DNA from 4 places in the Shewanella japonica genome. Region 1 is predicted to be linked to each of the others. Evidence: predicted binding sites of a transcription regulator. Region 1 holds the regulator's gene; each other region holds the start of a gene.
What was found. Region 1 encodes sigma-54, which starts transcription at its own class of promoters, with help from an activator protein. Its sites were predicted from a motif close to GTTGGCACGNNNNTNGNNT; they were not measured.

Region 2: a site for sigma-54 is predicted at 1,702-1,720, ahead of SJ2017_RS14925 (flagellar hook-length control protein FliK). Genes of this name have one in related genera too.
Region 3: a site for sigma-54 is predicted at 1,937-1,955, ahead of SJ2017_RS12030 (YccF domain-containing protein). Genes of this name have one in related genera too.
Region 4: a site for sigma-54 is predicted at 1,968-1,986, ahead of SJ2017_RS03345 (TorF family putative porin). Genes of this name have one in related genera too.

What each region holds. Positions count from the first base shown of each region.
Region 1 covers NZ_CP020472.1:4,297,831-4,301,009, reverse strand. Annotated here, with positions in the region: gene rapZ (RNase adapter RapZ) at 1-52, opposite strand, end outside; gene ptsN (PTS IIA-like nitrogen regulatory protein PtsN) at 49-492, opposite strand; gene hpf (ribosome hibernation promoting factor) at 495-782, opposite strand; gene SJ2017_RS18450 (RNA polymerase factor sigma-54) at 807-2,291, opposite strand; gene lptB (LPS export ABC transporter ATP-binding protein) at 2,496-3,179, opposite strand, start outside.
Region 2 covers NZ_CP020472.1:3,466,550-3,469,728, forward strand. Annotated here, with positions in the region: gene fliL (flagellar basal body-associated protein FliL) at 1-9, opposite strand, end outside; gene SJ2017_RS14925 (flagellar hook-length control protein FliK) at 105-1,607, opposite strand; gene fliJ (flagellar export protein FliJ) at 1,821-2,267, opposite strand; gene fliI (flagellar protein export ATPase FliI) at 2,267-3,179, opposite strand, start outside.
Region 3 covers NZ_CP020472.1:2,816,474-2,819,652, forward strand. Annotated here, with positions in the region: gene SJ2017_RS21470 (hypothetical protein) at 414-587, shown strand; gene SJ2017_RS12025 (1-aminocyclopropane-1-carboxylate deaminase/D-cysteine desulfhydrase) at 766-1,476, opposite strand; gene SJ2017_RS21915 (hypothetical protein) at 1,492-1,749, opposite strand; gene SJ2017_RS12030 (YccF domain-containing protein) at 2,028-2,441, shown strand; gene SJ2017_RS12035 (hypothetical protein) at 2,560-2,805, opposite strand; gene SJ2017_RS12040 (EVE domain-containing protein) at 2,889-3,179, opposite strand, start outside.
Region 4 covers NZ_CP020472.1:769,891-773,069, reverse strand. Annotated here, with positions in the region: gene SJ2017_RS03365 (hypothetical protein) at 28-435, shown strand; gene SJ2017_RS03360 (response regulator transcription factor) at 527-1,324, shown strand; gene SJ2017_RS03355 (HU family DNA-binding protein) at 1,510-1,782, shown strand; gene SJ2017_RS03345 (TorF family putative porin) at 2,078-2,770, shown strand; gene SJ2017_RS03340 (hypothetical protein) at 3,122-3,179, shown strand, end outside.

The DNA of each region.
Region 1 (3,179 bases):
AAGCAACTGACTTACCTGAGCCCGATCGTCCTGATACGATGACAAGTTTCATGCAGTAATAACCTGATACAGTTCTGTAGCGTCATGACTCTTTCGAAGTCTTTTAAGGATGAGTTTATCGCTTAATTTCTCAGCCATACTTGATAACGTGCTTAAGTGTTGCTGACATTGCTCAGAAGGAACCAATAAGGCAAATAAAATGTCTACTGGCTTCTTATCAATAGCATCAAAGTCGATAGCTTCTTCACATTTGATCAAAATAGCGATCGGCGATTCAATGTCGTCTAAACGCCCATGTGGAATCGCAATGCCATTGCCGATACCTGTGCTACCCATTTTTTCACGTGCTATTAAACTTTCGAAAATAGCTTGTGAAGATAGAGTAGGGTACTGGTCAGCCATTAAATTGCTGATAAGTTCCAGTACCTTTTTCTTACTGCCCGGAGTGGCACAGGTAGTGCACGCCGGCTGCAGGATGGTGCGAAGTTCCATCGTTAGTGTTTAATTAACTTCTCTTTGTGTTTAATTACCTGACGGTCTAATTTGTCTATCAGGGCGTCAATTGCGACATACATATCTGCGTTTTGAGATACGGCAAAAACTTCACCTCCTTTGAGGTGCAATTTAGCTTCGGCAATCTGTTGTAACTTTTGTACATTGAGCACAACGTGAACATTATTGATCTGTTCGAAGTGACGTTCAAGCTTTGAAAACTTAGTTTGCACATACTCACGTAAAGATTGAGTAATTTCGATATGGTGTCCAGTCAGGTTAATTTGCATAGATCATCCTCCAATAACAAAGGCTTATAAGCTTTTGCGTTGGTTTGAGGGAGGGATGAGCATTGCTTCACGATATTTGGCGATCGTACGCCGAGCAACATTGATCCCTTGTTCAGCCAGTAGCGTCGCCATTTTACTATCGCTAAGTGGCTTTTTCTGGTTTTCTGCAGCGACCAGCTTTTTGATAAAGGCTCTGATTGCTGTAGATGAACACTCTCCGCCATCATCGGTACTTACGTGGCTAGAGAAGAAGTATTTTAGTTCAAAAAGGCCGCGAGGGGTGTGCATATATTTTTGAGTTGTAACCCGTGAGATGGTCGATTCATGCATCTCTACCGCTTCGGCAATATCATTTAAAACCATAGGCTTCATGGCTTCTTCGCCGAACTCAAAGAAACCTTGCTGGAATTGAACAATACAATTTGCCACTTTTAACAGGGTTTCATTGCGGCTTTCAATACTTTTAATAAACCATTTGGCTTCTTGTAAGTGACCGCGAATGAATTGGCTGTCAGCTTGATTGGCTGAGCCTTTTGCCATGGCGGCATATTGCTGATTTACGCCTATTTTAGGCATATTATCTGGGTTTAATTCTACGACCCAACGGCCATTCTTTTTAAACACTGTGACATCTGGGATGACGTACTCATCTTTGATTGGAGTAATTTGTAACCCTGGGCGAGGGTTCAGTGTTTGGATAAATTGAATCGCTTCGCGTAAATCATCTTCTTTAAGCTTGGTTTTACGCATTAGTAATCTGAAATCACGACCTGCTATTAAATCTAGGTGTTCAGATATCAGTAATTTTACATTTTCTATGCAAGGGATTTCGCTTGGGTATTGTCCCAATTGAATCATCAAACATTCGCTTAAATTTCTTGCAGCGACGCCCACTGGATCAAAATGTTGTACACGCTTTAATACGGCTTCAACCTCATCAAGTTCAATATCCTCAAGACCGAGTGCATCGAGAATATCTTCTGTTGATTGGGTTAAGTAACCTCTATCATCAATTGCGTCGATGATGGCTGTCGCAATGGCGAGGTCATTTTCAGAAAATGGGGTTAAGTTTTTTTGCCATTCTAAATGTTCGTATAAACCTTCAGTCGTTTCACCTTGAAATGGCATATCGTCATCACGGCTTACAGCGCCAGAACCTGAGTTAGGAGAGGCGGTGTAGACTTCATCCCAAGTGGTATCCATTGGTAAGTCTTCAGGCATGGACTCTTTCGTAAGTGACTCTGTTGTATCGACTGATGAGGTGTCTTTTTCTACGCTGACTTGGCTGTTATCGCTAAAATCGGTGTCAGTTTGCTGAGCATTGTCTTTGACTGGTTCTTTTGCTTTGGCAAACTCATCCTCAAGCTCAAGAAGAGGATTTGAGTCAAGTGCTTGCTGAATTTCTTGCTGTAGCTCCAAAGAGGAAAGTTGCAATAAGCGAATGGCTTGTTGCAACTGCGGGGTCATTGTCAGGTGTTGACCCATTTTAAGTTGGAGTGAGGCTTTCATTTACCGCTTATCCCTAATTGAATTTCATCATCGCGACTACAATGTTATGGGTCTAGCACCTTTGTAAGTGTTAGCTAGACTTTAACCGAACTTGGGTTCTACTTTGCCAAAAATTAGCGTTAAGTTTTGAGTCTAGTGTATAACGCTAAAAAGTGGGACTGGTTGGCCGCGAAAATGCCATGCTTGTACACTAAAGAATGCTAACTATAGCTTGAATTGCTCACCTAAGTATACTGACCTGACTTGCTGATTGTCTAAGATCTCAGCAGGCGTACCTTCAGCAATTAAATCTCCGTGGCTGACAATATACGCACGCTCACATACATCAAGTGTTTCACGGACATTATGGTCAGTAATCAATACTCCAAGACCACGATTTTTTAGTTGTTGAATAATTTTCTTAATATCTATCACTGAGATAGGATCAACACCCGCAAATGGTTCATCTAATAAAATAAACTTAGGATTGGCGGCTAAAGCGCGTGCTATTTCTACACGTCGACGTTCACCACCTGATAGAGCCATACCTTGGCTGTCACGAATATGGGTAATATTGAACTCTTCTAATAAGTGCTCTAACTCTTCGATTCGTTGCTCACTCGATAAGGTTTTACGGGTTTGCAGCACCGCCATGATGTTATCGTGCACAGTGAGTTTTCTAAAAATACTGGCTTCTTGAGGTAAGTAACCAATACCTTTACGAGCACGTAAATGCATTGGGTCTGCAGTCAAGTCGTCAGAATCAATCAAAATACGACCTTTATCGCTTTTGACTAAGCCAACAACCATATAAAAGGTTGTGGTTTTACCTGCACCATTTGGCCCTAAAAGACCAACAATCTGACCCGTTTTAACGGTTAGGCTAACGTTTTTGACAACTTGGCGGCT
Region 2 (3,179 bases), 830 kb from region 1:
TTCAGCCATAATTCATTCCATTTATTTATTGCGCTGCCAGTAAAATTATTAACATTCGCTATAGCGCACCAACAGTCTTAACTTGTTGGCTATAGATTACCGACTTAGGCGTAATAATCTATAGCAGAATTGCTACTCAGTGAATGTTTTGCTGCAATGTCGAGTTCTTGTGCTGATATTTCATCCAACATCGCATCACCATTGCTGTTTTGTTCATCATATTCAGATTTCGACTCGTTATCACCATCTTGAGAAACATGACTATCAGCAAGTTGAAGTCCTTCTTCAGCTAACATTTCGCGTAACTTAGGAATCGCTTGTTCGACGAGATCTCTTGTTTGTGATTGTGCGACTTGGAACTGTACTTGAGTTTGCTCACCGTGAACTTGAACTCTCACGACCATATGACCGAGCTCGGCAGGATCAAGTCGAATTTCAGCATGTTGAACGCCTTGTCCGACCATAGTGATTAATTGCTGCTTCATCACTGGAGCAAACTTTTGAATCATATCTTGCATGTTCACAGCAGCTTCAGCCCCTTGGCGTAAAGATAGCTGAAATTGTGGGACATCACTTTTATGTTGCGCCGTAAAGCTGCTTTGATTTTGTAATGCTTTTACTTCAGTTGACTCAGGTGTTAACTCAGACGTTGCTGCGCTAGCAGCTGAACTGGCCAACGCTGCATTTTTAGCTATTTGTTTATCCATTGACACAGTTAACTCAGCTTTGGACAAATTGATTTGAGGCACCTCTTTAGAGGATGACTTCGTCTCTGATTGGCTTGCTTCGCCTAATATCGTGCCTTTTTCGGCATTGAGATTCGCCTCTGCAGTATTTTTACTGGCTTGCATTTCAAGTGTCGTATTAACCACTGACTGAGGGTTCACTAATGATGCATTATTTGTTTGATTGGCATTAGCTTGCGTATTGGACGCTAAATTAGCGACGTTTTTAACTGAGTCACTGTCAGCCGCACCTTCATTAGCATTTGCAAGCACAGCTTGCTTATCTGTCAGAGCCATTAAAGGCAAAGCTTGTTCACCGTTTAGCTGATGCTGACGATTGAAATCAGCAATCAATTGATTAAGCTGCGCTGGCGTGAGGCTCGCTAATTTCTCGCTATCCATTGATGAAAACTCACTTAACTGAGTAAGCTGTTCAGCCGTCAACGATGATAGAAAAGCGTTGACGGTTTCATCAACCTCAGTCTCAAGTTGTTCATCAGAGTTGATTGTCTGAGTATTTGCCAATAATTCAGAATCCAGCATGTCAGAATCTATTGCTGAGCCTTCGTCCGCTAAAAGCTCTTCATCTAACGGCAATTCTTTGCCACTTGGATCTGAAGGACCGACTTTATCAAAATTTTCAGACATACCAATTTGCGCAAAAATTAACTCTACATCAGCCTCTTCAATTGCGACATCAAACTGCTCTTCTACATTTGTCTCGCTACTTTTTGCCAACTTGGTCTTTTCAACATCCATTTGTGACGCTTGGTTAAAAACAGATAGAAAAGATTGATTATCAGCACCTTGCGATTTATCTGAACCAGTAACACTTGCAACTTTACCACTATTGCCTAATAAAATATTACTCATCTGCTGCATAACCAACTCCAAATCACTCCCCTAATCGAAACCATTAACAAGGTCATTTCTGGGGGTTTATCCATTGTCACAAAGCTGACACTTTGCGAAGTTAATACAAGTAACCTGCAAATTAAATGCCAAACTTTTATCTTTGTAAAAAGTTGAAAATTGGTAAGAGTAATGACAGTGAAATGAAACTAATGATGAATTGATAAAAATAATAAAAAGACCTTAGCGAGATTTCTTGCGGATAAACTGCTGCATAGCAAATTCATCTGATGCTTTTTGTTCCTTTTTATTGGCAAGCTGTTGAGCTTTTTGGGCGTTTTTTTCAAGTAACAATTCAACTGCTTTGCGCTTTTGTTGTTTCTCTTGCCAGTGAACCTGACGATAACCCGTTTGTTTCTCAGCCTCTTTTACCGCATTAACTTGTTGTAATAAGGCTTGATCTACTTGCTTTATAAATTCATGAAAAGAATGATACTGGCTTGCACTGAGGGTTTTCCCTTGGTTTTCGCCCATTTGTTTCATGTATTCAAGTCGATAATTATTAAGCGCATCAAGTTGGCTTTGATGTTTTTGTTGTTCAAGCTGAGCAGACTTTAGCTGAAGCGCAGCTTGCTCTTCAGCTTCTTTGTTCAACTTTAATACGGTTAACAAGGGATCAGTTCGGCGCATTATTTACATTGAGCAGCAATCTGCCCAACCATAGTTTGACTATCATCAAAAGTAATTACATCTTTAAAGCCTTGCCTTAAAAAGGCATTCATAGCCGGTTGTAGGCGAATCGCATTATCAATTCGAGGATCACTCCCTTGGGAATAAGCACCTATCGAAATAAGATCTCTGTTTTGCTGATACAAGGAATACATTTGTTTAACCAGTCGCATCGACTCAAGGTGCTCTGCTGAAATAACCATAGGCGCAACACGACTAATAGATTGTTCAATATCTATTGCAGGGTAATGCCCTGAATCTGCAAGAGTCCTTGATAACACAATATGACCATCTAAAATCGCTCGAGACGCATCTGCAATGGGATCTTGTTGATCATCACCTTCGGTTAATACCGTATAAAACGCAGTAATAGAACCTTGCCCCGGTCCACCATTACCGGCTCGTTCCACTAAACGTGGCAGCTTGGCAAATACTGAAGGCGGATAGCCTTTGGTTGCTGGCGGCTCCCCGACAGCAAGGGCAACTTCACGTTGCGCTTGAGCATATCGAGTTAAACTGTCCATTAATAACAAGACGTTATAGCCGAGATCTCTAAAGTATTCAGCTATTCGTGTAGACGTTTCACACGCTCGAAGTCGCATTAACGGTGAAGTATCTGCTGGCGCAGCGATAACGACCGAGCGAGCTCGACCTTCAGGGCCCAAAATTTCTTCAATAAATTCTTTTACTTCTCGACCACGCTCTCCCACTAAGCCAACAACAATAATATCTGCCGTTGTCCCCCGTGTCATCATGCCAAGTAGCACACTTTTACCGACACCAGAACCAGCAAATAATCCCATACGCTGACCTTTACCTACGGTTAGCATGGCATTAATCGCTCTGACTCCCACATCCAAGGGTTCTGAAATA
Region 3 (3,179 bases), 1.5 Mb from region 1:
ACAAAAAGACGTATCGCTCACCTTTTAGTCTTAAACTGTTCTATTTTGTAAAATATGTATTGCTATATTAAAAATATACGCATATTATCCACAATGTTATTAAGTTAACTTGTATTTAACTGTTTACCCTTCTGTTATTCATAACTGCACTCGTAAACCCACACTACAAGTCACGCCTTTTGGTTAAACATTGTCATTTGTTTGTCATATGCCTGTGTTCAACTAGACAAAGCAAGTAAGTTGGCGATTAAAATAAATAATCAACACGACTTGTCAGTGTAATAAGCACAGTTAACTTAAGCACACACATTAGCTTCAATAAGCCCAAACTTACGCAACACAACTGCTTAAGGATATTTATTGTTATTACTTACTCACCAGATAGGTGAAAATTAAAAAAAGGAGTGTGGCACATGTCATACAACATTAATGGTCACGAAATTACAGTCAATTTCCCTGTAAATTCAATATCATCAAACAAAAACTCAATAGCTTTTACTGACAGCCAAGGTAAAACTAAAACAACTTTTTCAAAGCGCACTGAAGCGTTAAAATTTATGAAATGGTTGATAACGGCTAACAAGTAACACCTTCCATAACGCTTGCGTTATTCATTTGCTCAGTTACTCAATAAACATCGCTTCTCGGTATTTCCTCTCACACTTTACCGGACGTTTATTAGAACTGAGCAACATGAAACAACCCCATTCGCTTCACTTCCAGCACTAATACTTAAACAACTTTCTTTAGCTACATACAGTTAACTTACTGACCATATTTGCGTATATACCTAGCTAGCATACTTGGATTACCCAATAAACCACCTTGGTGTAAATACATAACAGGCCAAGTATTATCGACAGTTTCCGCTTTATAATCTTTATTTAAAAAATGCTCCAGCATGATAAATCCCACGGGATCATAAAGTAACTCAAACTCAATGCCAGAATCACTCACACGACGCCACATGTCATAACACTGTCGATTAAGCTTTCCAAAGTGATACTTAGTGCCATTTGATACAATATGCGGGTGAAACTCACTCTGTGAGGTTAACTGAGTAAACTGATGCGTTAGGTACTTGTTTCCCCCCACGCAACTGCAGGTTATTACATTAACTGTTACAGTAGGCTGACTCGCCTGCGGAAGGTAGCGCTTAAAAAATCGTTGCAAGAATAATGCTGTTGTGCCCGTACCTGAAGGCAAAAACAGATTTAATCTAGTCATATTCTGCTGATGCATCCAACTCAAAATTTGCAGGCCTAATGTTTCAAGCCCTTCTGCAGCATACTCACATCGTCCACCTTCAGGAATATAGATCTCATTCGCAGATGCTTGCTTCGCTAAATCTGACACATAGCTATCAAGATTGCCGCTTACATATTTAGGTTTCTCGACAATATTGGCGCCATTATTAAGCGCTGCTAGGTAGTTCCCCTGTGGGTTTTGTTTAAGATAATCAGCGATATGATCCACATGATAATCTAACTGTCATCCGCGCAACTTAGCCAACACTGCAAGTGAATGTAATGAATTAGCTTGAGGTGAACCGTATCCAATAACCTTATTGATATGAGGAAAGTCCTGGGTCAAGAAAAACTGAAACTTACGGGCTTTGTTTCCGCTAAAATCAGGATGAATCAAGTCATCTCGCTTAACAAAAACCTCACGATCAGCAAATCTCATTTTATCAACGGGCGTGTCGATTGAGATATCCGCAAGAGATACATTAGAGCCAGCTGCAAACATAAGTAACGTCGCTTAAATAAAGAGTTATAGTCTGTAGTGGTATTTTAACTAACTATTAGCGATTTTCGCTATCATCAATTGTCGACAGCCCAAACTAAGTCAAGTAATGTCTTCTAACCTTCTAAATAAATCAAAATAAAATCAATAATTATCAAACACTTAAAAGAAACTGAAAACTAATAAAAATATTGGCATAATTTTGGCTTTCTAGTGATTATTATCACCAATGGAATATTGGTCATTTCATTAACCAGTTTTGTATGACTTAGGGAGCACCAATGTCAGTCTTGAGATTAATTTTTAATATCGCATGGTTCATCATGGGCGGATTTGTAATGGGTCTAGCATGGTGGCTAGCAGGCTTATTGTGCTTTATCAGTATTATTGGTATTCCATTTGGCCGTGCTTGCTTCGTGATTGGTGAAATGGCGTTCTGGCCATTTGGACAAGAAAACGTTAACCGTAAACATTTAAAAGGATTTGAAGATATTGGTACTGGTCCATTGGGCATGATTGGCAACGTTATTTGGTTCTTATTCTGTGGTATTTGGCTCGCGATTGGTCACTTAACCCATGCTGTAGCTTGCTTTGTTACCATTATCGGTATTCCGTTTGCAATACAACACGTAAAACTCGCACTACTGAGCTTAACACCAATTGGCCAAACCGTTGTGGCAAAAGAAAGCTACTAACAAGTCACTGATGACTGAAAGCAAAGATATTGGACAGTAGCGTTAAAACAAAAACACCTTATATTCAGCTAGTAGATTATGAGGTGTTTCTGTTCAGTTTTAGATAGAGTAAACCATTCTAAATTTCGTTATTTTTGTGGTTAAAACCAGCAATAAAAAACTCTACTTTGCCACAAGATTTACAGGCAAACATATCAAAATCTTCTTTATTAACAAACAGCTCGCCAAGTTCACCTAAAACGCCCCAGCGCGTACCTTCATGAAAACTTTTAGTACCAATAAATGTAAGGCTACTCTTGCATCGAATACAATCAATACTCGCTTTGTTAGGTGAAGCGACTGGCGCTGGTTGACCCTTTTCCACAGTTACAATTCCAACAAACTTGAAAGCCATCATCATCAATGACGGTATTACAATTTTCGCATGTCCACGACATCCACTTTCTCCTATGACGCTAACACACTAACAATATACTGAAATTCTGCTTCAGTCACAGGTTGAACACTCAACCTTGTCCCTTTACTCACTAATACCATATCAGCAAGATGAGGATCAGCTTTAAGCGTTTTTAAGGTAATAATCTGCTTAAAGGTTTGCCGATAAGTTAAATCCACTGCAACCCAGCGCGGATTTTCAATATCTGATTTAGGATCATAATAACTTGACTCATTATCAAAAGCACTCTGGTCGGGATAAGGCTCAGATGATACTGTCGCCAGGCCAACAATACCCGGCAC
Region 4 (3,179 bases), 1.4 Mb from region 1:
TTGCTTTACTATCAATAACAATACTTCATGACTAAATTCAGTACCGTTAACAATCCGCTCCCTCGCAGACTTATCATATTGATGGCGTTTTACATCTTTTTGTCTATTCTGGCTTTGCTACGTTCATACGCCATTCAAGGAATCGATCTGTTTACGATTGGCGTAATACCAGTGCTATTTGGACTCGTTAAACGCACTCACTGGGCCAGTTTAGTGTTAAAAATATACCTCGCAATCCAAACATTGGCGATGTTAGCTTTATCCACAACAGCTATTATTGCCTATCAAATCACCCCTGAAGATGTAAAAGTAGAATTCAACGGAGTGAGTATACCTGTACCAGCTATTGCATTGAGTGCGGTGCTCATTTTGGGGTACCAATATTGGGTCGCGTTTAGCCAAAAAACCACGCAGTATTTGAAACCTGATTGTTAATGTCTTGTGCAAGAATAGCTATATTCACGTAGAAGCTTAAGGTAAAATGCGCCCATAAGACGCATTTATAATAAATAAGAAGAAGTCATTTATGGGCCACCTATCCCCCAGTGAACTATCAATTTTATTGCTAGAGCCTTCAGATACTCAGCGTAAAATTATCACCGCACGCCTACAACAAGAAGGTGTAAATAGCATTCAAACTGCATCAAGTATCACTGATGCAAAAGACATTATCTCAAGACACACTCCAGATTTAGTCATCAGCGCTTTACACTTTTCAGATGGCGAAGCAACCGACTTGCTCAGTTTCATCAAGCAAAGCACTCAATTTAATGACATTCAATTTATGTTGGTTTCTAGTGAGTGCCGACGCGAACAACTTGAAGTGTTCAGGCAATCAGGGGTCGTCGCCATTCTACCGAAACCATTCGATGCCGATCACCTAGCGACTGCGCTCAATTCAACCATCGATTTAATCAGCAACGATGAACTGGATTTAAGTCATTTTGATGTACAAGATATTCGTACATTGGTGGTCGATGATAGCCGAATGGCACGTAATGTCATTAAGCGAACCATTGGCAACTTAGGCATTAGAATCATTAGCGAAGCTGAAGATGGGGCGCAAGCAATAGAACTCATGCAGCAACAGATGTTTGACCTAGTCATCACAGACTACAACATGCCGAGTGTCGACGGTCTAGCACTGACCCAATATATTCGCAACGAAAGTCAGCAATCCCATATCCCAATATTAATGGTCTCATCTGAAGCCAATGATACACATCTTAGTAATGTATCAAGTGCAGGAGTGAATGCACTTTGCGATAAACCTTTTGAGCCTAAACTGGTTAAGCAGCTGCTGTATCAACTATTAGAAGATTAATTTTACTGTGGCACTCGTCATTTTCGCCCCAAAAGCTGGGCAAAGGGGTCATTTACGTCGTAAATGTCACCAAAATGCCCTATTGCTACACATTTATCAGATAAAATGCTTTCAAAGCCCCATGGCTTATGGCATGTTAATCTAGTTTTAAATAAACACATCTATGGAAAGCAGAGAATATCAACATGAACAAAAGTGAATTAATTGCAAAAATTGCAGAAAATGCTGAGTTAACTAAAGCAGAAGCTGGCCGCGCACTAAAGTCTTTTGAAGAAGCTGTTACTGAAGCCATGAAAAATGGTGACAAAATTTCTATCGTAGGTTTTGGTTCTTTTGAAACCTCTGTACGCGCAGCTCGTACTGGCCGCAACCCACAGACTGGCAAAGAAATTCAAATTGCTGAAGCGACTGTACCAAAGTTCAAAGCGGGTAAAACATTAAAAGATAGCGTTAACTAAGATTAACTGCTTGAAAATAAAACCTCCACTTCGGAGGTTTTTTTATGTCTATTGATCACCTTTCTATTAGAAATTCGCCTCAAAACTGCACAAAAAAAGTGCACCTCTGCCTCAATACCATGCAACATTTTTGCTGCATCATAGTGCGAGAGAACATAAACCATTAATAGTAAAGCATTTATAAACATGGCACATCATTAGCAATAACTCATACAGATGAAATCAACATTGAACCTTGCTGCCCGATAATCAAGCAACAGGTGAAATGAATAATAAAAACTTTGAGGGAATGAAAATGAAAAAAACCTTATATAAAGCTATTGCGCTATCTACAGGCTTATTATTATCTGGTTCTGCATTAGCAGAAGTCACCGGTAATATCGGCGCGACGTCAAACTACCTATGGCGTGGTGTAAGCCAAACTGATAACGGTGCAGCTGTACAGGGTGGTATTGATTATGCCGCTGATTCTGGCTTTTATGTCGGTGGTTGGGCTTCAAACGTTGATTTTGGTGATGGCACAAGTTACGAGTTAGATATTTACGCAGGTTACGGCGGTAATATCACTGAAGATTTAAGCTACGATATTAACTACCTTTACTATGCCTACCCAGATTCTCCTGGTAGTGTTGATTTTGGTGAAGTCACTGTTGGTTTAGCATGGAAATGGTTAGATGTTTCTTATTCACACACTGTCAATGGCGGCGATGATATTGCTTCTGATCCACTTGATTCAAAAGACATGATGTATGCACAAGCTAACCTCACATTCCCACTAACTGAATCACTGTCTTTAGGCGTGCATTACGGTTATTCAGATGGCGATATCATTACTAGCTGGTATGGTACTGATAGCTACTCAGAATACAATGTATCGTTAAGCTCTGATACTGATTACGGTACTGTTTCATTTACTGCATCTGATACAGATTTAGATGATGACGACGCAAAAATTGTACTAGGCTACTCGTACAGCTTTGGTTTATAAGCCATAGTCATTCAATCTGGCACCAATGCGAACTAGCTTAGGTCGGCATCGTGCCAATTGTTACACCTCAAACGCCACTCTAATGAGTGGCGTTTTTTGTGTGTCAAAGAAACTTTTTGATAACTGCGTTAAGCAAAAAAATAAATAACTGCTACATTGAATTTATAGGAGTAAGTAAACCTTTGGGTGCAATTTGAATGCATATTCTTCGTGGTTGTTTTACAAGAATATCGCAAGCTTCAGCGCTCAATACCCATGATATCAAAGCACGGCTAAAGGCTACCTTTGATATTTACAGCTTATTTGTCACACAGGGACACAACAAATAAGCATGAAATAGAGGGTAGAATAATGGCTAATATTACTGAAAGCATTCCTAACGATACAGAAATCGACGCAATGGTATCAC